3 regions of the Pseudoduganella sp. R-34 genome follow, and region 1 is predicted to be linked to each of the others. Evidence: predicted binding sites of a transcription regulator. Region 1 holds the regulator's gene; each other region holds the start of a gene.
What was found. The regulator NrdR, encoded in region 1, represses ribonucleotide reductase genes. The targets are predictions, from matches to a motif close to CACNANATNTNGTG.

Region 1 (7,916 bases):
GCTTCGGCACGCGATACGGTCCGCCTGCATTTGCCATCGTCATTGCCATGCCTTACTTCGTTGCCAAGCCAACGCGGTTAATCCCCATCTTCTTCGCTTCGGAAATCAATTGGATCACATCGTTGTACTTGCTTTCCTTGTCGCCGGCGATCAGCACCGGATACTCGGGATATTTTTCGTGCAGGGTGCGCAGCTTGCGCACCAGCGCATCGCGGTTCGGTTCGGTTTCCGGCGCCTCGGCCGACTTGCCGGCAACGCCGATCGACAGCGAGCCGTTCGGTTTCACTTGCACCTGGATAAAGGCGTCCGGCGGGCGTGATGCTTTTTCAGCGCTCGGCAGGTCGATTGAGCTTGGGTTGTTCGAGGTCGGCATCACCATGAAGATGATCAGCAGGCAGAGCATCACGTCGATATAAGGCACGACGTTGATCTCGGACTTCAGCTTGCGGCCGCCGCGGCTGCCGCGCATGCTGCTGGAGAAGGAAGAAGCCATCTTCAGTTTCGCCTTTCAACGGGACTGGCGCTGCAGGATGTTCGAGAATTCTTCAACGAAGCTCTCGAAGCGGATCGCCAGGCGGTCAATATCGTGCGAGAAGCGGTTGTACGCCACCACGGCTGGAATAGCTGCGAACAGGCCGATAGCAGTGGCGATCAGCGCTTCGGCAATGCCGGGCGCCACAGCCGACAACGTCGCCTGCTGCACGTTGGCCAGGCCGCGGAAGGCGTTCATGATGCCCCACACGGTACCGAGCAGGCCGATGTAAGGGGAAACGGAACCGACCGAAGCCAGGAAGGCCAGGTGCGCTTCCAGTGCATCCATCTCACGCTGGAAAGCAGCGCGCATGGCGCGGCGCGCGCCGTCCAGCACGTCGCCCATATTCATGTCGCGGCTGGAAGCTGCAGCCTGTTTGCCCTTGATGAATTCACCCATGCCTGCCTCGAAGATGCGGGCCAGTGCGCCGCTGTTGGCGCGGTTGCTGCCTGCGCTGGCATGCAGGGCGTGCAGGTTGCCGCCGGCCCAGAAGGTTTTCTCGAATTCGATGGTCTGATTGCGCGCACCGCGCACATCAAACAGCTTCTTGAAGATATAGGTCCAGCTGATAACGGAAACCGCAAGCAGCAGCGCCATGATCAACTGAACGATCAGGTGTGCGTTGGTGATGAGGGCGATGAAGGAAAGGTCTTGGGTGACGTTCATTGTTTCTCAATCTAATTATTATGCGCGCATGCGGGCCGCAACGGCATCAGGCACGGCGCGTGGGCGCAGGGCCGAGTCGACGCAGCCTACTTTTACGTGGGCAGTATTTAAGAGGCGGTCGCCGCACCACGCCTCCTGTACAAACTGGATCGAAGCGCGGCCCAGTTTATCAATACGAAGCGTCAATTTTATTACATCGTCTAGTCGCGCTGGCGCGTGGTAGTCCGCGCTGACATTTTTGACAACAAACATGGCGTCGTGCTCACGCAGGAGGATATCCTGGTTAACGCCGAGGGAGCGCAACCACTCAGTGCGTGCGCGCTCGAAGAACTTCAAATAGTTCGCGTAATAGACAATTCCGCCGGCGTCCGTGTCTTCGTAATAAACACGGACATCCCAGGTGAACTCAGACGACATAGATAGAAGAGCTACTAAGTGAGAATCGGCAACATTTTACGCCAAATGAATCAGCGACAAGGCATTTTGCACAATCTCGTAACAATTGCTTACGGTTTTCCCTTATATGGGGCGGCATTTTAGCCGCGTTTGATCGCGAATGGCGAGAATCCTTGGCAGGTTGGCATCAATTCGATGGAATTTACATTAATGTGTTGCGGCAATGTTGCAATCCAGAAAGCCGTGTTGGCGATATCGTCGGCGGTCAGCGGGGTGGTGCCTTCGTAAACCTTGGCTGCGGCAGCGTCGTCTTTCAGGCGCACGTTAGAAAATTCGGTGCCGCCGCACAGGCCGGGGGCGATATTGGTAGCGCGCACACCGGTGCCGATCAGGTCGGCGCGCAGGTTCAGCGTGAATTGTTCGACGAAGGCCTTGGTGGCGCCGTACACATTGCCGCCGGGATAAGGGTAGGCGCCAGCGACGGAGCCGAGGTTGATGATGGTGCCGCGGCCGCGTTCGACCATGCCTGGCAGCAGGGCACGCGTGATGGTGACCAGGCCGGTGCAGTTGGTGGCAATCATGGTTTCCCAGTCTTCCAGGTCGGCTTCGTGGGCGCCTTTGATGCCGAGGGCGAGGCCGGCGTTATTAATCAGGACGTCGACTTCTTTCCAGTCGGCGGGCAAGGACGCCAGGGCTGCGTGGATCGCGCCTTTGTCGGTGACGTCGAGCTTGACCGGCAGCAGGTTCGGGCCGAGTTCGGCGGCCAGGGCTTCCAGGCGCTCGGCGCGGCGGCCGGCGGCGATGACCTTGTGGCCGTTCTTCACGAAAACACGCGCCATCGCGGCGCCAAAACCAGCGGTTGCGCCGGTAACTAACACGATCATGGTCGAACTCCCAATGTTAACTTGGGGGATTCTAACGCCAAACCGGTAAGGCGGGGTCAGACCCGCAGGGTCAGACCCCTGTGCGCCGAAGCCCCACGCCGTAGAGCAGAGGGTGCCTGACCCTGCGGGTCAGGCACCGGTTTACCGGTTTTAGGCCGAATAACCCCCGAAATCCGCCGAATCCGGCCAAACGATTGCCGGATCTGGCCACTTAATCTACAATCTTGGCTCCATTACTGTCTCACGTAACTGGCGAAAAACTAGCTGGCGCTTGCGCTGCTGGTGAGAGGTGGGCAACCACCGGGGAACGTGAGATCTCAAACAGCCGTTCGCCTGGGCAGCCACGATGGAAACGTGCGTTTCGGCTGCCCTGTCACTTTTTGGCTCCCGATTCGATCCAATCTGCCTTAAAAACTGGAGTAATTTCATGTTCGCAAAAGATCACACCCTCGCCAACGTTGACGCGGAGCTGTTTGCCGCTATCCAGAACGAGAACAAGCGCCAGCACGACCACATCGAGCTGATCGCTTCTGAGAACTACACCTCGCCAGCCGTAATGGAAGCCCAGGGCTCGCAGCTCACCAATAAATACGCCGAAGGCTATCCTGGCAAGCGCTACTACGGTGGCTGCGAGTACGTGGACGTCGTCGAGCAACTGGCAATCGACCGCGTGAAGCAGCTGTTCGGCGCCGAAGCAGCCAACGTGCAGCCTAACTCCGGTTCCCAGGCTAACCAGGGCGTGTTCTTCGCTGTCCTGAAACCAGGCGACACCATCATGGGCATGTCGCTGGCGGAAGGCGGCCACCTGACCCACGGCATGGCGCTGAACATGTCCGGCAAATGGTTCAACGTCGTTTCCTACGGCCTGACCGCTGAAGAAGACATCGACTACGACGCAATGGAAGCCCTGGCCAAGGAACACAAGCCTAAGCTGATCATCGCCGGCGCGTCCGCCTTCTCCAAGAAGATCGACTTCGAGCGCTTCGCCAAAGTCGCCAAGGCCGTTGGCGCCTACTTCATGGTCGACATGGCCCACTACGCCGGCCTGATCGCCGCTGGCCTGTATCCGAACCCGGTTCCGCACGCCGACTTCGTGACCTCCACCACCCACAAGTCCCTGCGCGGCCCACGTGGCGGCATCATCCTGATGAAAGCCGAACACGAAAAGATCATCAACTCCGCGATCTTCCCTGGCATCCAGGGCGGCCCGCTGATGCACGTGATCGCCGGCAAGGCAGTGGCCTTCAAGGAAGCCCTGTCCCCTGAATTCAAGGCCTACCAGCAGCAAGTGGTGAAGAACGCCGACGTGCTGGCCAAGACCCTGATCAAGCGCGGCCTGCGCATCGTTTCCGGCGGCACCGAGTCGCACGTGTTCCTGGTCGACCTGCGCGCCAAGAACCTGACCGGCAAGGAAGCGGAAGCGATCCTGGGCCAGGCGCACATGACCTGCAACAAGAACGGCATCCCGAACGACCCGCAGAAGCCATTCGTGACTTCGGGCATCCGCCTGGGTTCGCCAGCCTTCACCACCCGCGGTTTCAAGGAAGCCGAAGCGGAAGAAGTGGGCAACCTGATCGCCGACGTGCTGGATAACCCGCACGATGCAGCAACCATCGAGCGCGTGAAAGCCGCTGTGAAGGTGCTGGCTGACAAATTCCCTGTTTACGCCTAAGCAAGCGGTTGGTACTATCGAGGCGCCGGATCGTAAGGTCCGGCGCTTTTTCATTCAATAATAAGAGACGCTCAATCCATGAAATGCCCGTTCTGCCAGCACGATGATATCCAGGTCCTCGACACCCGCGTGTCGGAGGAAGGGGACGCCATCAAGCGGCGCCGGCGCTGCGTGAACTGCGACAAGCGCTTCACCACCTGGGAGCGGATCGAACTGACCATGCCTTATGTGGTCAAGAAGAACGGCAGCCGCACCGAGTATTCGGCCGACAAGCTGCGCGCCAGCCTGATGCTGGCCTTGCGCAAGCGCCCTGTTGCCGCCGAGTCCGTTGACAAGGCGGTTTCCTCGATCGAAGAAAAGCTGCTGACCAGCGGCCAGCGTGAAGTCGATTCGGTCTTCGTCGGCGAACTCGTCATGGCCGAGCTCAAGCGCCTGGACAAAGTGGCGTATATCCGCTTCGCATCCGTCTACAAGAACTTCGAAGACCTGGCCGAATTCCAGGACGCGATCGAAGAAGTTGGTGACGGTCAAGAGCTCTCTCCCAAGGCTTGATATTTCTCAAACCCGCGAGTCCTCTGCTGACTAATTTGATCAGCAGGGGAGGGCTGTGCCATGCATCGTCCATTTGCTGGGTTCACCATGGTGGAAGTGTTGGTTGCCGTGCTGCTGCTCGCCGTCGGCCTGGTCGGCGCGCTGGCGATGCAGGCCCACGCCATGCGCACTCGACAGGAGTCGAGCCTGCAGACCGAAGCCCTGCAGGCTGCCGCCACGCTTGCTGACCACATCCGCGCGAACGCCGCGCAGTCCTCCGCTTACCTGGGATTCGAATTCGACGCCAGCGATGCCAGCGGCGTTTCCGGCGCACCGGCTTCCTGTGCCGGCGCGCCCTGCGATTCCGGCGCCATGGCGCGGCAAGAGCTGGAAGAGTTCCGCCGTCACCTTGCGGCTGTGCTGCCGCAAGCCCGCGCCGTCATCTGCCGCGACGCCGACACGGCGCCGGGCGGCCAGTTGCAATGGCCATGCTCCGGTGGCGCCGATGCGCCCGTCGTCATCAAGATAGGCTGGCGCTTCCGGCGGCCAGATGGGGCTGCTGCCGGTTTGGCCACCGTTCCAGGCGTTGCTTTGCCCATCGCGCTGGCCGATCCGCCACCCTTGCCCGGCCCACCGCCAGCGGCGCCCGCCCAGCCGGCTCCAAACGATCCGGTTGATCCGCCAGCCGCAGGAGACATGCAATGACAGCACGCCAGCATGGCCTGGCCATGGCCGAAGTCCTCGTCGCGATGGCGCTCAGCCTGTTGGTAGCGTTGGCGGCCGCCTCCCTCCTGCACGCGTCCGATAGCGACTTCCTGCATAACGGCGCCAATACCCGCATTGACGATAGTGGCCGCTTCGCACTGGCAATCATCGGCCAATCCCTGCGGCAGGCGGGCTATCCCGGCGAGCCAGGCGCGGAGGTCGCCGCCGCGCCAACGTCGCCCATGGCCATCGAAGGCCGCGACGCCGCAAGTGTGGCAACCAACGCCGACGGCCTCGGCCCAGCGCTGCCAGCTGTCAACGGCAGCGACGTACTCGCCATTCGCTATGCACCTGCAGCAATCGCCGGCGCGGAGGGCGGCGGCGCCATGCTCAATTGCGCCGGTTTCCCGGCCGACCCAGGCGAATGGGCCTGGAGCATTTTCTACATTGCCCAAGCTGGAGACGGCGTTGCTGAACTTCGCTGCAAATACAAGGGGGAAAACGGTTGGGGCTCGGACGCCGTGGTGCGTGGGGTGGATGCCTTCCACGTGCTATATGGCGTCGATACGGATAGCCCGCGCGACAGTATCCCCAACCTTTACCTGACCGCCAGCGGCATCGATGCCCTCGATGCCGCGCTTCCCGTATCCGAGCGTGCGCTGCGTCCTCATTGGCGCCGCGTCACCAGCGTTCGCATTGCCTTGCTGCTGCACGGTGAGCGCGGTTCGCGTGCGGGCGGCCGGCTTGGCAGCTACGATTTGCTGCCGGGCCTTGACCCGGGCGCACGTATCGACGAAGCCGGTTTGCCGCAGCCGATGCAGCGTCGCGCGCGCCGGCTGTTCACGGCGACGGTCGCCTTGCGCAACCATTAAGGAGAGCACCATGCATGAATACCAGCGTGGCGTCACTCTTCCGGTAACGATGCTGTTGCTGTTCGCCGCCCTGACGATCGGCGCATCGGCCGCACAAATGGCGATGCTGGGCGAGAAGGCCGCCCGCGCTGAACGGGACCGCCTGCTTGCCTTCCAGTCTGCGGAGGATGGATTGATGGATGCAGAACGCGATATCAATGCCGGCCTTGGCCAGCCGCTCGACGTGCCCGCCACGCCGGCGCAGCCCGGGAGCGCGGCTCCCGCCTGGCAAACCGTTGACCTTGCAGGTATCGGAGGTACGGAATACGGCGCGCTGACCGGCGCCGCAATGGAGACAGGGCAGGGCGTGCTGCCATTTCGACGCCCGCGCTACCTCGTGGAGCGCGTCGGGTACACGCCAGCCGGAGCGCCGCCGTCCCACTATTACCGCGTGACGGTAATCGGCTTCGGCACGCGCCCCGGCGCCGAGACCGTGATGCAGGCCAGCTACACGCCCCCGGTACCGGTGCGACGCCACAGCTGGCGTGAAATCATGGATTGGCAGGCGCTGCACGATGCCGCCAGCCGCGAGGAGGAACAATGACCGCGCGCCCATCCGCCGGCGGCACCTTGCTCGGCATGCTGACCACCCTGATCATCATCGGCATTCTCTCGGCCGTGGCGATACCGGTCTGGAGCGAAGCGGTCATCCGCATGCGCCGCAGCGAAGCGCAGGCCGCACTACAAGAGCTGATGCAGCAGCAGGAGCGCCACTTCACGCGGTTTAATAGCTACGCCGCGTTTTCGGCGAATACCGTGAGCGACTTCCGGTGGTGGTCGGGCCGGAACGCCAGGTCCAGCGCTTACGAGCTTGAAGGCAAGGCCTGCGATGGCCAGCAAATCCGCGACTGCATCCAGCTTGTTGCCACGCCCGGCACGCCCAATGTCGACAGCCGATTCAGGGACCCGCAATGCGAACGCCTCATACTCACCAGCAGCGGGCTTCATCTCGCCACCGGGCCTTCCCGCAGCTGCTGGCGCTGAAGTGGGCGACGCGCCAGCAAGCGGGAAGGCGTCCCGGCTTTACGCTGCTGGAGCTGATGATCGTCCTTGCCATCCTCTCCATCCTGTTTGCCACCGCGCTGCCGAACCTGAGCAATATGCTTGCCGGACGCCAGCTGCGCACCGCTTCGGCCGACCTGCTGGCGGCAATCAACGACACCCGTGCCCAGGCCATCGCCCGCCGCCGCGTGGTCACCCTGCTGGCAGAAAGCGGCAATTGGCAACAAGGTTGGCTGATTGTCATCGACGCCAACGCCAACCGCAGCCTGGACGAAGGAGAGGCAATCCTGTCCCGCCACAGAGCCGCGCCCGAGCGCCTGCAGGTAAGGGCCAGGTTCACCGACAACACAGCCCCGGCCTATATTTCATATAATGCAGCAGGACGCAGCTGCCGCGCCGCCCACCCGAATGCCTCCAACTTTGGCACCATCACGCTTGAACTGGCCGGCGCGCAGCGCAATATCAAGATCAATATGCAGGGCAGGGCGCGCTTATGCGATCCCGCCCTGGAACCGGCAACCTGCGCAAGCATATGAATATCAACAGCGACCTCGAAGGCATGCGACTGGCCCTGCAATGGGCAGAAAAAGGGCTGTTCACCACTTCCCCGAACCCGC
Region 2 (7,916 bases), 3.3 Mb from region 1:
ATCCGCTGGCGCCGCCATTTCATGCTGCAGCTGATGTCGCAGGTGGCCTGCGACCTGACCTGCATCTCCTTGCTGTACCTTGCATCGGGCGGCCTGCGCTCCGGCCTGGCCATCCTGTACCTGTTCCCGCTGGCCGGCTGCGCCATCCTGGCGCCGCTGGTGCTGTCGCTGTTCAGTGCTTCGCTGGCCACGCTGTTCATGCTGGCCCATAGCGCCTACTTCGCCATTGCCGGGGAAGATTCGTCGGTGCTGCAGGCCGGCTTGTACGGCGTTGCCTGGTTTGCCGTGACGCTGGTGGTGAACCGCATGGCGGCGCGCCTGATCGGCCAGGAAGAACTGGCGGCGCAGCGCGGCATTGAAATCGGCGTGCAGCAGGCCGTCAACCGCCTGGTGATCGCGCATTCGGCCGACGGCATCCTGGTGGTGGGAGCGGACGGCACCATCCATATGAGCAATCCGGCAGCGCAGCAGATGCTGGGCGGCGCCGCGCAGATGCTGGATGGCGCAGCCCTGCAGCCGATTGCGCTCGCTTACGAAACCTGGCGCAACGACCCGCATCAGGCCAGCGCCTTCATCACCGTCAAGCCGTTCGAGGACCCCCAGAAGGAAGACATGACGGCTGCCTGGAATTCGCGGCGCGACGTGGCGCTGCACCTGAAACTGCGTTTCGCCGCCGCCGATACCAACGGCCTGGACGTGGAGCGCAACGTGATCTTCCTGGAAGACGTGACCAGCATCGAGGAAAAGGCGCAGCAGCTCAAGCTGGCCTCGATGGGCCGCCTGACCGCCAGTATCGCGCACGAGGTGCGCAATCCGCTGTCGGCCATCGGCCACGCCAATTCGCTGCTGGAAGAGGATTTGCACGCGCCCGTGCACAAGCGCCTGCTGAAGATCATCGCCGACAATGTGGCACGCGTGAACCGCATGGTGGAAGACATCCTGCAACTGTCGCGCAAGGCGCAAAACCACCATGAGCCGATGGAGCTGGAAAGCTTCCTCAATGACTTGAAGGCGGAATTCGACGAAACCCATAAGCTGGACAGCAAGATCGTCTGCCTGGGCGGCATGCGCCAGGTGGTGGTGCGCTTCGATCCGCTGCACCTGCGCGAAGTGCTGATCAACCTGCTCAACAACGCGGTGCGCTACGCCAGCGGCACGCCGGCCAGCATCCGCGTCTTCATCGTGCAGGTGGCCGGCCGGCCGCTGGAACTGCACGTGCAGGACGATGGCCCCGGCATTTCGCCGCAGGTGCGGGCCCACCTGTTCGAGCCGTTTTATACTACGTCGAGCAAAGGCACGGGCCTGGGGCTGTATCTGGCGCGTGAATTGTGCTCGAATAACGAAGCCATGCTGGACTACGAACACCGCTTCGAAGCCAGCGTGACAGAGGGCGGTGCGCGCAAATCGAGCGGCCGTTTTGTGATTACATTTGCGAAAAACACATGACTTCTCCACGTGTCCTGGTCGTCGACGATGAAGCCGACCTGCGCGAACTACTGGAAATTACCCTGCTGAAGATGGGGCTGGACGTGGACAGCACCGAAACACTTCAGCAAGCACGCCAGCTGTTTGCCGAAAAAGACTTCCAACTGGTGCTGACCGACATGCGCTTGCCCGACGGCCTTGGGCTGGACCTGGTGCGCGAGGTGGCGGCCAGCGGCAAGAATATCCCGATTGCAGTCGTGACGGCCTTCGGCAGTGCCGAAAATGCCGTGGTGGCGCTGAAGGCGGGCGCCTTTGACTATGTGAGCAAGCCGGTGCAGCTGGAGCAGTTGCGCGTGCTGGTGCAGTCGGCGTTGAAGCTGAGCGACAGCGCCCCGGCTGCCGCCCGGGCGCGCGGACAGGCGCAAGGCAGGCTGCGCGGCAGTTCGGCTGCGATCCAGGCCCTGCGCGCCCAGATTGCCCGGCTGGCGCGCTCGATGGCGCCGATTGCCATCAGTGGCGAGTCGGGCAGCGGCAAGGAGCTGGCGGCGCGCGAAATCCACGCCCAGAGCTCGCGCGCGGACAAGCCGTTCATCGCCGTCAACTGCGGCGCCATCCCGGAAGCCCTGATGGAGGCCGAGTTCTTCGGCTACCGCAAGGGCGCGTTCACCGGCGCTTCCGACGAGCGCGACGGCTTCTTCCAGGCTGCCAACGGCGGTACCCTGATGCTGGACGAGGTGGCCGACCTGCCGCTGGCCATGCAGGTCAAGCTGCTGCGCGCGATCCAGGAACGGCGCGTGCGCAAGATCGGCGCCACGGCCGAGGAGCCGGTCGACGTGCGCATCATTTCAGCCACCCACAAGAATCTGGAAAAGCTGGTGGAGGACGGCCTGTTCCGGCAGGACTTGTTCTATCGCCTGAACGTGATCGAACTGCGCCTGGCGCCCTTGCGCGAGCGGCTTGACGACCTGGACGAACTGGTCGAAGCCATCCTGGCGCGGCTGGGGAGCTTTGAGCAAAAGGTGGTGCTGGCGCCCGGCGTGCTGGACGTCTTGAAAGGCTACTCCTTCCCGGGCAATGTGCGGGAGCTGGAGAATATCCTGGAACGCGCGCTGGCATTTTCCAATGATGGCGTGATCTCGGCGGAAGACCTGGCGCTGAAAGGCGGTTCGCTGCCGGCGCCAGTGCCAAGCCCTGCGCCCGTGGCCGCGCCAGCCGCTCCTGCCAGCCCGGAGCCCAGCCAGGCTGCCGCCCAGCCGGCCAGCCCGGCCGCCACGCCAGCGCCGGTGGCAAGCTTGCCGGCCGAAGCCCCTGCAGGGGCGGCCGCAGCAGGCGGCGCGCCGGCCATGCCGCAGCTGCCGGCGTTCAATGTCCAGGCAAGCAGCCTGCCGGCCTACCTGGAAGCGGTCGAGCGCGACATCATCACGCGTGTCCTGGCCCAGGCCAACTACAACCGCACCCAGGCCGCCCAGCTGCTGGGCATCAGCTACCGCCAGCTTCGCTACCAGATGCAGAAGCTGAACATCCAGGACCCAGGCTAGCAGTTCGCGGCGGCGGGGCGCCCGCCGCCCGATTGGTCTATAATCCCGGTCCGCCGCGAAAATCCCCTTGATTGATGTAGCGTTTTCGCCAACGCACAACCGTGTGCTGCGCCGCAACATTGCTTATTAAATCAGCACGCAAAAAGCTGTGTTAGTGCTCGCTCACCGCCGATCGCCTGTAGCGATGGGGGATATCAAAAGTCAATAAGAAAACGTGGTCTAAACGAAAAAATTTCACCTTGTACGATCCGAATCACGTCACTACAATTAGTGGACAGAATTCGATGGTCCACTAGATATAGTGGCCATTAACAAATACTGAATACGCGGAGCATAAATGCAATCTACTCAAGATATTTCCACCACTCAGGCGCCTCAAGTGCCTGTTTCCGCTGGCGAAACCGCTGGCGGCGTCGCTGTTTCCGCTAGCCAAATGGCCGACTACCGCATCATCCGCCGCAACGGCGCCGTGGTCGCTTTCGAGCCATCCAAGATCGCCGTGGCAATGACCAAGGCCTTCCTGGCAGTAAACGGCGGCCAGGGTGCGGCTTCCGCCCGCATCCGCGAACTGGTGGAAGAATTGACCAAGAACGTGGTGAGCGCCCTGATGCGCCGCCAGCCAGCCGGCGGCACCTTCCATATCGAAGACGTGCAAGACCAGGTTGAACTGGCCCTGATGCGCTCCGGCGAACACGACGTGGCACGCTCCTACGTGCTGTACCGCGCCAAGCACATGGAAGAACGCCGCCTGAAGAAAGAGGCAGCCGGCGCCACCGCGACCGCTGAGCCGCAGATCAACGTCACCGAGAACGGCGTATCCCGTCCGCTGGTGATGCAGGAAGTGCGCGACCTGATCGGCGCCGCCTGCAAGGGCCTGGAAAAGCACGTCGATGCCGACGCCATCCTGGCCGAAACCGTGAAGAACCTGTACGACGGCGTGCCGGTCGAAGAACTGCACAAGTCCGCCATCCTGGCTGCCCGCGCGCTGATGGAAAAGGACCCGGCCTACTCCCAGGTGACCGCCCGCATCCTGCTGCACACCATCCGCAAGGAAGTGTTCGGCAAGGAAGTTCCGCAAGCCGGCGCCGCTGCCGCCTACATCGAATACTTCCCGCAGTACATCGCCAAGGGCATCGCCGCTGAACTGCTGAACGAAGAACTGGGCAAGTTCGACCTGGCCAAGCTGGCCAAGGCCCTGGTGGCCGACCGCGACCTGCAGTTCGGCTACATCGGCCTGCAAACCCTGTACGACCGCTACTTCCTGCACGTGCGCGATGTGCGCATCGAAATGCCGCAGGCCTTCTACATGCGCGTCGCCATGGGCCTGGCCCTGAACGAAACCGACCGCGAAGCGCGCGCCATCGAGTTCTACAACCTGCTGTCGACCTTCGACTTCATGTCGTCGACCCCGACCCTGTTCAACTCCGGCACCCAGCGTTCGCAGCTGTCCTCCTGCTACCTGACCACCGTGTCCGACGACCTGGAAGGCATCTACGACGCCATCAAGGAAAACGCACTGCTGGCCAAGTTCGCCGGCGGCCTGGGCAACGACTGGACCCCGGTGCGTGCACTGGGCGCCCACATCAAGGGCACCAACGGCAAATCGCAAGGCGTGGTACCGTTCCTGAAAGTGGTGAACGACACCGCCGTGGCAGTGAACCAGGGCGGCAAGCGCAAAGGCGCCGTCTGCGCCTACCTGGAAACCTGGCACATGGACATCGAGGAATTCCTCGACCTGCGCAAGAACACCGGCGACGACCGCCGCCGCACCCACGACATGAACACCGCGAACTGGATTCCGGACATGTTCATGAAGCGCGTGATGGAAAAGGGCACCTGGACCCTGTTCTCGCCATCCGACGTGCCTGACCTGCACGACAAGTTCGGCAAGGAATTCGAAGAAGCCTACCTGGGCTACGAAGCCAAGGCAGCCAACGGCGAACTGCGCCTGTTCAAGAAGATCGAAGCGCTGGACCTGTGGCGCAAGATGCTGTCCATGCTGTTCGAAACCGGCCACCCATGGATCACCTTCAAGGATCCGTGCAACATCCGTTCGCCGCAGCAGCACGTGGGCGTTGTTCATTCGTCGAACCTGTGCACCGAGATCACCCTGAACACCAACGCCGACGAAATCGCCGTCTGCAACCTGGGTTCCGTGAACCTGCCGGCCCACATGAAAGAGGGCAAGATCGACCACGTCAAGCTGCAGAAGACCATTCGCACCGCGATGCGCATGCTGGACAACGTGATCGACATCAACTACTACGCCGTCGAGAAAGCACGCAACGCCAATATGCGCCACCGTCCGGTCGGCCTGGGCGTGATGGGCTTCCAGGACTGCCTGCACATGATGCGCGTGCCATACGCCTCGATGGAAGCGGTGAGCTTCGCCGACACCTCGATGGAAGCCGTGTGCTACTACGCCTACCTGGCGTCGACCGAGCTGGCGGAAGAGCGCGGCCGCTACGAGTCGTACGAAGGCTCCCTGTGGTCGCGTGGCATCCTGCCGCAAGACTCGGTGCGCCTGCTGGCAGAACAGCGCGGCGGCTACCTGGAGCAGGACCTGTCGTCCGCGATGGACTGGACCCCGGTGCGTGAACGCATCGCCAGGTTCGGCATGCGCAACTCGAACTGCGTGGCGATCGCCCCGACCGCAACCATTTCGAACATCATCGGCGTGTCGGCTTGCATCGAACCGACCTTCCAGAACCTGTACGTGAAGTCCAACCTGTCCGGCGAATTCACCGAGATCAACGCCTACCTGGTGCGCGACCTGAAGGCACGCGACCTGTGGGACGAAGTGATGATCGCCGACCTGAAGTACTTCGACGGCTCGCTGAGCAAGATCGACCGCGCACCGCAAGACCTGCGCGACATCTACGCCACCGCATTCGAAGTGTCGCCAACCTGGCTGGTGGAAGCAGCATCGCGCCGCCAGAAGTGGATCGACCAGGCACAGTCGCTGAACATCTACATGGCAGGCGCTTCCGGCAAGAAACTGGACGAAACCTACAAGCTGGCCTGGCTGCGCGGCCTGAAGACCACCTACTACCTGCGCACCATTGCAGCGTCGCACATGGAGAAATCCACCACCCGCACCGGCGCCCTGAACGCCGTGTCCGCGAACGTGCCGGATGCCCCGGCGGCAGTGACTGCCGAGGTAACCGAAGGCGCCGCCTGCTACCTGCGTCCTGGTGACCCAGGTTTCGAGGAATGCGAAGCCTGCCAGTAATACAATAGTCATAGTTAGAACCGGTAAACCGGGGTCTGACCCGCTGGGTCAGACCCCGTCTGCACAAAGTCCTCGGCTGTAACAATACCGTCGGCGGTCGAGCAGAAGGTGTCTGACCCTATGGGTCAGACACCGGTTTACCGGTTAAAAAAGAGTAAATCTAAGAGGAAAAAAACAAATGCTATCCTGGGATGATGAAGCCGCGGCAGCACCGCGCCAAACCCCACCACTGGGCGCCACCGCCGAAGCCACCGCCGAGCAAGTCGCCCTGCGCGTCAACGCCGACGACAAGCGCGTCATCAACGGCCAGACCGACGTCAACCAGCTGGTCCCGTTCAAGTACAAATGGGCCTGGGACAAATACCTGGCCGGCTGCGCCAACCACTGGATGCCGCAGGAAGTGAACATGCAGCGCGACATCGAGCTGTGGAAGAACCCGAACGGCCTCTCCGAAGACGAGCGCCGCCTGGTCAAGCGCAACCTGGGCTTCTTCGTCACCGCCGACTCGCTGGCAGCCAACAACATCGTGCTGGGCACCTACCGCCACATCACCGCCCCTGAGTGCCGCCAGTACCTGCTGCGCCAGGCGTTCGAAGAGGCAATCCACACCCACGCCTACCAGTACATCGTCGAATCCCTCGGCCTGGACGAACAGGAAATCTTCAACGCCTACAACGAAGTAGCGTCGATCCGCGACAAGGACCAGTTCCTGATCCCGTTCATCAACGTGCTGACCGACCCGGCCTTCAAGACTGGCACCATCGAGACCGACCAGCAACTGCTGAAGTCCCTGATCGTGTTCGCCTGCCTGATGGAAGGCCTGTTCTTCTACGTCGGCTTCACCCAGATCCTGGCGCTGGGCCGCCAGAACAAGATGACCGGCGCCGCCGAGCAATACCAGTACATCCTGCGCGACGAATCGATGCACTGCAACTTCGGCATTGACCTGATCAACACCATCAAGCTGGAAAACCCGCACCTGTGGACCCCGGCCTTCAAGGAAGAGATCAAGGGCCTGTTCCTGCAAGCCGTGGACCTGGAATACCGCTACGCGGAAGACACCATGCCACGCGGCGTGCTGGGCCTGAACGCAGCCATGTTCAAAGGCTACCTGCGCTTCATCGCCAATCGCCGCGCCACCCAGATCGGCCTGGAAACCCTGTTCGACCAGGACGAGAATCCATTCCCATGGATGTCGGAAATGATCGACCTGAAGAAAGAGCGCAACTTCTTCGAAACCCGCGTCACCGAGTACCAGACCGGCGGCGCGTTGAGCTGGGATTAAACCCTGCTACCTGGAAAGCCCGGCACTGCCGGGCTTTTTTGTATCTGAAGCCAGGAAATAAGATGTTCTCCTAAATGAGGTATGCAATGACCAACGTTGTCTCTCCGAACCAGATCGCGGCAGGCCTTACTGAACACTGGTCGCCCCGCGTCGTGGCAGAACTGGACGACTCGTTCGTCAAAGTTGCCAAGGTACTTGGCTCGCTCACCTGGCACAGCCACGATAACGAGGACGAGCTTTTTTATATTCTCAAAGGCTCTTTAACTATCGAGATGGAAGACAGAACGGTGGTGCTCCGTGAAGGGGAGGCTTTCGTCGTTCCGAAAGGCGTCAGGCACAATCCCGTCGCTGTTGAGGAGTGCCATATCATGCTGATCGAACGAAAATCGACGCTTCATACCGGTACCGAAGTTACGACAAAAACGCGGAGCCTTGC
Region 3 (7,916 bases), 3.1 Mb from region 1:
CGCTCTCAATGACAAGGCGGGCGGCGGTGCGCGCTGCTTGCGCGCTGCCGCTGACGCCAGTGATTTCATCGTAGGCCTCGAATGAGGTCTTGATGTCGAGGCCTACCCAGTCCGTCAGCGGAAGCACCTGCTTCAGGCGCTCAGGGTAGATGCCTGCGGTGTGCAAGCCCACCTTGAAGCCGAGCGCTTTCACGCTGCGCATCGCATCTTCCAGCGCCGGATCGAGGGTCGGCTCGCCGCCGGAAAACACCACGGCGTCAAGGAGCCCTGCCCTGCCGGCGAGAAAAGCGAGCATGTCGCGCCAGGCGATCGCCGGCGCAACGTCCCTGGGCTGCAAGTGCGGGTTGTGGCAGTACCCGCAGCGCCAGGGACAGCCCTGGACGAACACAACGGCTGCCAGCTCGCCGGGATAGTCGGTCGACGTAAACCTGGCGTAGCCGCCGACCTTGAGCTCCCTGTCAGCCATTGTTCCGGCGCTCGACGAAATAAGTGCGCTCATTGAATTCCCCCTTCTTGCCAACGTTGAAGGACGAGTACGGGCGGTGATACCCCATTACACGCGTCCAGATTTCGCAAGGCTGGCGCTCTGCGTCGGTGAGGGCGATTTCCTGGTTTGGCTGCTTGGCGGTCATGCCTATCTCCTTAGTCAAGTGAAAGTTCGCGCGTCTTGCGCGCAAGGATGTCCTCATCGCATTTCGGACAGAATTCGTGCTTGCCGCTCAAGTAGCCGTGTTTCGGACAGATCGAGAACGTCGGCGTCACCGTGATGTACGGCAGGCGGAAGTGCGTCAGTGCGCGCTGCACCAGGTGGCGGCAGGCATCGGCGCTGGATACCTGCTCGGTCATGTACAGGTGCAGCACGGTGCCGCCTGTGTATTTCCGTTGCAGCTCGTCCTGCCGCTCCAGCGCTTCGAACGGGTCATCGGTGAAGCCCACCGGGAGCTGCGAAGAGTTGGTGTAGTAAGGCATTTCCGGCGTGCCTGCCTGCAGGATCGACGGCATGCGGGCACGGTCCTCCTTGGCAAAGCGGTAGGTTGTGCCTTCGGCCGGCGTAGCCTCGAGGTTGTACATATGTCCTGTCTCTTCCTGGAACTCCAGCATGCGGGCGCGGATGTGATCGAGCAGGCGTATCGCCAGCGCGGCCCCGGCTTCGGTGGTGATGTCTTCCGTGTCGCCGCTGAAGTTGCGCAGCATTTCGTTCATGCCATTCACGCCAAGCGTGGAGAAATGGTTGCGCAGCGTGCCGAGGTAACGCTTGGTATAGGGGAACAGGCCGCCATCCATCAGGCGCTGGATCACCTGGCGCTTGATCTCCAGGCTGGTCTTGCCCAGTTCAAGCAGTTCGTCCACGCGTGCAAACAGCGCCGCCTCGTCGCCTGCATACAGGTAGCCAAGGCGGGCGCAGTTCAACGTGACCACGCCCAGCGAGCCGGTTTGTTCGGCCGAGCCAAACAGGCCGTTGCCCCGCTTGAGCAGTTCGCGCAGGTCGAGTTGCAGGCGGCAGCACATGGAGCGGATCATGTTCGGCTTGAGTTCCGAGTTCACGAAGTTCTGGAAGTAAGGCAAGCCATAGCGGGCAGTCATTTCGAATAGCAGGTCGGCATTCGGGCTGTGCCAGTCGAAGTCCGGCGTGATGTTGTAGGTCGGGATCGGGAAGGTGAAGGCGCGGCCTTTGGCGTCGCCGCGCATCATGACTTCGATGTAGGCGCGGTTGATCATGTCCATCTCTGCCTGCAGGTCGCCATAGGTAAACGGCATCTCTTCGCCGACGATCACCGGCACCTGCTCCTGCAAGTCTTCCGGACAGGTCCAGTCGAAAGTGAGGTTGGTGAAAGGCGTTTGCGTGCCCCAGCGCGAGGGGACGTTCAGGTTGTAGACCAGTTCCTGCATGGTCTGCAGTACCTGTTCATAGCCCAGCCTATCCTTGCGGACGTAGGGCGCCATATAGGTGTCGAAGGAGCTGAAAGCCTGGGCGCCGGCCCATTCGTTCTGCAAGGTGCCAAGGAAGTTCACGATCTGGCCGGCGGCGCTGGAGAGGTGCTTCGGCGGCGCCGATTCCACCTTTCCCGGCACGCCGTTCAGGCCTTCGTTCAGCAGCGTGCGCAATGACCAGCCGGCGCAATACCCGGCCAGCATGTCGAGGTCATGGATGTGGATATCGGCATTGCGATGCGCTTCGCCGACCGTGCGCGGGTAGACGTGGTCGAGCCAGTAGTTGGCGACCATCTTGCCGGAAATGTTGAGGATCATGCCGCCCAGCGAATAGCCCTGGTTGGCATTGGCGTTCACCCGCCAGTCGAGCTGCTGGAGGTATTCATTGATCGAGGACTCGACGTCCACGGTAGTCTTGCGGGCAGGGTTCATTATTCTCTTAAACTAGATGTTGTGTTGCGATGGATATTACACACTAAATGTAGTGAACAGCGACTTGACGGCGCTGATTTTTGATTTCCTTGATCTGGTTTAAATTTGATAAGATTCGTGCAAAATTCGCCTATACCATGAAACGAGCACTCTTCATCTGCACGCAAAATCGCTTGCGCAGCCCGACAGCGGAGCATGTATTCGCGAGCTGGCCCGATGTGGAGACCGATTCCGCAGGCCTGGGCAATGACGCCGACGTCCCCCTGTCGAGCGAGCAGATCGCGTGGGCCAACATCATCTTCGTGATGGAGAAGACTCACCGCAACCGCCTCTCCCGCGATTTCAGGGCGCACCTGAACGGGAAGCGCGTGATTTGCCTCGACATTCCTGACGACTACGAATACATGCAGGCCGAACTGGTTCGGCTCCTCGAAGCCAAAGCCGGCAAGTTCCTGCGCTGATCCTGGAATGACGATGCCTACCAAAAGCGTTGATGACTACGAGATTGAGTACACCGGCGAACTACTTGAAGGCACGAAGCAATGGGGCGCCTACGTCTCCATCTTCGCCCCTTCCGCGAACCCGATGCATATGACCCATATCTATCCGAAGCGACGCGTGTCGGCAGACCAGACCTTTCTGGACCAGCATGCCGCCGAAGGCGAAGCGGAGCGTGCTGCATTGAAAATCCTGGAAGGCTTGCGCACCTGACTTCTGGCTTTGCCCGACTACTGCGCATGAAGCAGGTCGGTTTCAGCCAGTTCCTCCTTCGCGGGAACCTGGCGCGGCAAGTTCATGATCACGGTAGTGCCTTTTCCAGGCTCGGATTCAACGTGGATGGTCCCGCGCAAGACGCCGGTAACGAGGTTGTAGACGATGTTCATGCCGAGCCCTGACCCGCCCTGCCCCATCTTGGTGGTGAAGAAGGGATCGTACACCTGGCGCAGCGTGCGTGCACTCATGCCATTGCCGTCATCGGCAAAGCGCAGTTCGACATTATCCTCGTCCATCTCGACGGCGCTGATGGTGATATGCCCGGACTCCCGGCCCTCGAAGGCATGCATGATGGCGTTCTGGATCAGGTTGCTCAGCACCTGGCCCACGCTGCCGGGGTAGGACATGAAGTTGAGCGTCTCCGGCATCCACACCTTCACTTCGCAGTTGGCACGGCGCAGCTGGGCGGAATAAGTCGCCAGCGTGTCGTGCACCACGCCATGCAGGTTGAACGAACGCCGTTTGTCGGAGGTCTGGTCGACCGCCACCTGCTTGAAGGAGTGGATCAGGTCAGCCGCCCGCGTCAGGGAGTTGGTGATGATCGAGCACGCCATACGCGCATCCTTCAGATGCGTATCGAGGGCCGAGCGCTTGATGCCGCCCTCGGAGAGCTGGCGCTCAAACTCCTTGCACATGTCGCTCAAGGCCGTCGCGGTCAGCAGGCTGTTGCCGATCGGCGTATTCAGTTCGTGCGCAATGCCTGCTACCAGCGCGCCCAGCGATGCCATTTTCTCGGACGTGATCAGGTTGGCCTGCGCCTGTTTCAACGTCAGCAGCACGGCCGACAGATCCTTGTGCGCCATTTCCACGTTAGACTTTTGCAGTGCCAGCTCATTCAGGCTGCGCTCCAGGCCATGCTTGGTGTCGACCAGCGCTGCCTCGGTCTGCTTGCGCTCCGTGATATCGATAATGACCCAGACGCAGCCTTTGCGCGGCTCATTCTCGTCCAGCATGCGTCCGTTCACCATGCACCACAGGCGCCGGCCGCTGGAGCTGGCCAGCTCCAGCTCGAAATGCATCGGCGTGCCATCGGCCACGCAGGCAAAGGGATCGCTCAGCCCGCCCGTCAGCATATTGCAGGAGCGGCCCGCCAACTGGCCCGGCTGGTAACCCATCATCTCTTCCAGCCCGCGGTTGCAGCGCACGATCAGCCCGTTGGCGAACAAGCCGATGCCGACAATGGCGCTATCCTGCAACGCACGCAATTCGTCGGCAGTGACGCGCAGCTTTTGCGCCAGCGCGCGGCGCCGCTGCAATGTCATGATCTGCGCGCCGATCAGGGCGCTGATGATAAAGCCGGCCAGGCCGATCACCGTGATCAGCCTCAAGTCGCGGCTATAACGCTCGCTCGCATGGCCTTCGAATTTCATGATCCAGCGCCGCTCGCCGACATCGAGCGGGATGCTGCTGGTCAGGCCAGGCAGCGCCGGCATGCGCTCGCCAGAACCAAGCTTGCCGAAGCTGTTGAACATCAGGTTGTCGACCGTAGCCGGCATCTTGCCCCCGTCGCTGATGTAGCCCGCATCGTTGATGCTGACATAAAGGTGCTGCAGCATCGGACTGTCGATCGTTTCCGACATCAGGTCGTTGACACGGAAAACAATGGCGACAAAGCCCACCAGCGCTGCGTCGCGCTCCTGCTCCGTCAACAGCGAGGCGCCACGGCGGTAGATCGGTGCGCGCGCAACGAAGCCGGGCTGGCCGCTGGCGTCCTGCACCAGGGTGATGCGTTCGGTGGCCACCACGCGGCCGGTGGCCTTGCCCAGCTGCAGGGCCTTGTAATGCGGAGGCAGTGCGGCCAGGTCCAGGCCGAAGGCGTTTTCATTGCCCCTCATCGGCTCGTTGTATTCGATCAGGAAGTGCTCCTGCCGCACCGAAGCCGGATGCACCTTGTAGTCGGGATAGCCGCCGCTTTGCAGGCTGTCATCAGCACGGATGCGTACCGCATAGGCATCCAGTTGGCTGGATGGCACGCGCCGCACGAACTGGATGGCCTGGAAGCCGGGATAGCGGCGCTTGAGGTCCAGCTCGCGCACATAGCGGCTGAATTCCACGCGCGAGACATCGTCCTTCACCGCGAACACGCCCTTAATGCTAAGCAGCATGTCGAAGTAGGTTTGCAAGCGAAGCTGGGTGTCGCGCGCAATTTTTTGCGTGTCGCGCTGGAAGGCTTCATTGGTCTGGCGGTCCTGCACATTCATCACGAACATGCAGACCCACACGGTAACGCAAATACCGACAATAAAGGCCAGGTATCCGTGTATGCGCATGCTTGCTCCGACGGGACTATGGAGACGACTATAGCATAGTGAAATCCCTCATACGCCAGGGAAACGGTCAGCCGTTGTTACCCTGTCGCATCCTGGTATCGCAGCGCAATTTCCCTGACCTGTTCCTCGGCGGCCAGCAGCGCATCGACCACATCCGGGTCGAATTGCTCGCCGCTGCCCTGGCGGATCAGTTCGATGGCAGTTTCGTGGGTAAAGGCCGGACGGTATACGCGCTCGGATACCAGCGCATCATAGACATCGGCCACCGCGACCAGGCGCGCCGCTACCGGAATGGCATCGCCAGCCAGGCCTTGCGGATAGCCGGAGCCATCGTAGCGCTCCTGGTGGCTGTAGGTGATCTCGCGCGCGAAGCGCAGGAAGGCGTTGGAGAAGCCCAGCTCGCGCTCCACCCCGGCGATGGCATCGCGGCCGTGCACCGTGTGCAGCTTCATGATCTCGAATTCTTCCGGCGTCAGGCGGCCCGGCTTGAGCAGGATCGCATCGGGAATGCGCACCTTGCCGATATCGTGCAGCGGGGCTGCCTTGAACAGCAGCGGGATATGGGCCTCCACCAGTTCATTGGCAAAACGCGGGTTGCCCTGCAACTGGCGCGCCAGCGCCAGCACGATGTGCTGGATGCGGCGCAGGTGCGAAGGGTCTTCCTCGTCGCGCCATTCGGCCAGGCTGGCGATGGCCCAGGCAGCGGCATCGGCGATCTGGCCCAGTTCATTGAGCCGGTTGCGCTGGCGCTGCACCTTGGCGCGCGCCTCGCGCAACTGCAGGTGGGTGGCGATGCGCGCGCGCAGCAGCTCCGGCACCAGCGGGCGCGCCACCACGTCGGAAGCGCCTTCGGCCAGGGCGCTTTGCTCCAGGTCCGGCTGGCCGCGCTCGATCATGGCGATCAGCGGGATGCCGGCAGTGTCCGGATTGCCGCGCAGGCATTGGCAAACCGCAAAGCCATCGCGCACCACGTCGACCAGGATCAGGTCCGGGCGCGGCAACAGCTCCGCCGAGGCAAGCGCGTTGTCGCCATCTTCGACCAGGCGCACGGCATACCTGTCTTCCAGCAGGTGGCTGAGCTGTTGCAGGTGGTCGGCCGATCCGTCAACGATCAGCAGCAGCGGCTTGGTCTTTGGGCTCTTCATTGCGGCATGATACCGCACGGGAACAATACGCAGGGAATGTTCAGTCGGCGAGGGCCGGCGAGCCATCGGGCAGGAAAGCGCCGAAACAACGGGTGCATTCGATGCAGAACAGGTGCGCCACCCGCACGTTCTTCTGGCGCAGGACAAGTTGCAGGTGGCCCTCTTCGCAAATCGGGCAGGTTTCGCGCATGGTGCCGCAGGCCAGCACGTCATCGGCCAGGTAGTTTTCGTCGTAGCGCACACCATCAACGACGCGCTGCGGGTCCAGTTCGACCAGGAAAAGCACGGGCTCCGGGCCTCGCTGGTCGGGCACTGGGTAGGCGCCTGAATGATAGTGATTCATTTGATTCATTGTCATCCCCTTTGCCCAGCGCAGGTTACGGGCACTTTAACGATAGTCAAAGATTCCTCATCAGGCAAGGTCAACGGAAAAATTTGCTTGCAATTAGATCGCGCACTATCTATACTGCCAGGCATGGATACGAAATCATTTGACCTCGAGCAGGTTCCCAAGCTGGACCAGCAATTGTGCTTCGCCTTGTACTCGACTTCGCTGGCGATGAACAAGCTGTACCGCAAGCTGCTGCGCAAGCTGGGCCTGACCTACTCGCAATACCTGGTGATGATGGTGTTGTGGGAACAGGACGAGCAAACGGTGTCGGCCCTGGGCGAGCGCCTCTTTCTCGACTCGGCCACGCTGACGCCGCTGCTCAAGCGGATGGAGCAGGCCGAACTGATCACCCGCACCCGCTGCCCGCAAGACGAGCGCCAGGTGATCATTGCCCTCACCCCGCACGGCAGCGAGCTGCGCAACGAGGGTGCCAAGCTGCCGGCTTGCGTGCTGGGCGCCAGCGGCTGCGACCTGGAGCAAGTGATTCGTTTGCAGCGCGAGCTGTCGGTCCTGCGCACCAGCCTGATGAACAACGCGTAACAGTCAGGTGCCCACCTTGGTGTCGCCAGTGTGGGCATTTTTTAAAGCCAATTAAGTAGCGCACTATTTAATCGTTAACTAAAGGAGATTTGCCATGAAAACCCTTATCGCCGCTTCCGCCCTTACCCTCCTCGCCGGTTCCGCCGTCGCCGCCAGCCTGCCGGGCGTAGAACCGCAAACCGCGCAATTCCTGAAAGCGCTGGAAGGTGGCAAGCCGCTGGAATCGCTGAGCCCTGCCGATGCACGCCAGGTACTGGCCGGCGCCCAGCAAGGCGCCAGACTGCCTGCCGCCGACGTGTCCGACAAGGTGATCGATGTCGATGGCGAAAAGATCAAGCTGCACATCGTGCGCCCGGCCGGCGCCAAGGGCACCCTGCCGGTCTTCATGTTTTTCCACGGCGGCGGCTGGGTGCTGGGCGACTTCCCCACCCA

Region 2: a site for NrdR is predicted at 3,254-3,267, ahead of ACN9MW_RS27600 (ribonucleoside-diphosphate reductase subunit alpha). Genes of this name have one in related genera too.
Region 3: a site for NrdR is predicted at 2,375-2,388, ahead of ACN9MW_RS26005 (ribonucleoside triphosphate reductase). Genes of this name have one in related genera too.

The regions. Positions count from the first base shown of each region.
Region 1 covers NZ_CP184572.1:2,541,543-2,549,458, forward strand. Annotated here, with positions in the region: gene ACN9MW_RS11675 (energy transducer TonB) at 1-49, opposite strand, end outside; gene ACN9MW_RS11680 (biopolymer transporter ExbD) at 53-493, opposite strand; gene tolQ (protein TolQ) at 509-1,198, opposite strand; gene ybgC (tol-pal system-associated acyl-CoA thioesterase) at 1,217-1,615, opposite strand; gene ACN9MW_RS11695 (SDR family NAD(P)-dependent oxidoreductase) at 1,735-2,478, opposite strand; ZMP/ZTP riboswitch at 2,714-2,824, shown strand; gene glyA (serine hydroxymethyltransferase) at 2,906-4,150, shown strand; gene nrdR (transcriptional regulator NrdR) at 4,229-4,702, shown strand; gene pilV (type IV pilus modification protein PilV) at 4,763-5,386, shown strand; gene ACN9MW_RS11715 (PilW family protein) at 5,383-6,258, shown strand; gene ACN9MW_RS11720 (pilus assembly PilX family protein) at 6,269-6,841, shown strand; gene ACN9MW_RS11725 (type IV pilin protein) at 6,838-7,281, shown strand; gene ACN9MW_RS11730 (GspH/FimT family pseudopilin) at 7,209-7,835, shown strand; gene ribD (bifunctional diaminohydroxyphosphoribosylaminopyrimidine deaminase/5-amino-6-(5-phosphoribosylamino)uracil reductase RibD) at 7,832-7,916, shown strand, end outside.
Region 2 covers NZ_CP184572.1:6,008,817-6,016,732, reverse strand. Annotated here, with positions in the region: gene ACN9MW_RS27610 (ATP-binding protein) at 1-1,446, shown strand, start outside; gene ACN9MW_RS27605 (sigma-54-dependent transcriptional regulator) at 1,443-2,963, shown strand; gene ACN9MW_RS27600 (ribonucleoside-diphosphate reductase subunit alpha) at 3,301-6,195, shown strand; gene ACN9MW_RS27595 (ribonucleotide-diphosphate reductase subunit beta) at 6,374-7,480, shown strand; gene ACN9MW_RS27590 (cupin domain-containing protein) at 7,567-7,916, shown strand, end outside.
Region 3 covers NZ_CP184572.1:5,651,478-5,659,393, forward strand. Annotated here, with positions in the region: gene ACN9MW_RS25995 (anaerobic ribonucleoside-triphosphate reductase activating protein) at 1-499, opposite strand, end outside; gene nrdD (anaerobic ribonucleoside-triphosphate reductase) at 459-632, opposite strand; gene ACN9MW_RS26005 (ribonucleoside triphosphate reductase) at 643-2,364, opposite strand; gene ACN9MW_RS26010 (low molecular weight protein tyrosine phosphatase family protein) at 2,502-2,825, shown strand; gene ACN9MW_RS26015 (hypothetical protein) at 2,839-3,075, shown strand; gene ACN9MW_RS26020 (CHASE domain-containing protein) at 3,093-5,408, opposite strand; gene ACN9MW_RS26025 (HD-GYP domain-containing protein) at 5,486-6,553, opposite strand; gene ACN9MW_RS26030 (hypothetical protein) at 6,594-6,905, opposite strand; gene ACN9MW_RS26035 (MarR family winged helix-turn-helix transcriptional regulator) at 7,029-7,484, shown strand; gene ACN9MW_RS26040 (alpha/beta hydrolase fold domain-containing protein) at 7,579-7,916, shown strand, end outside.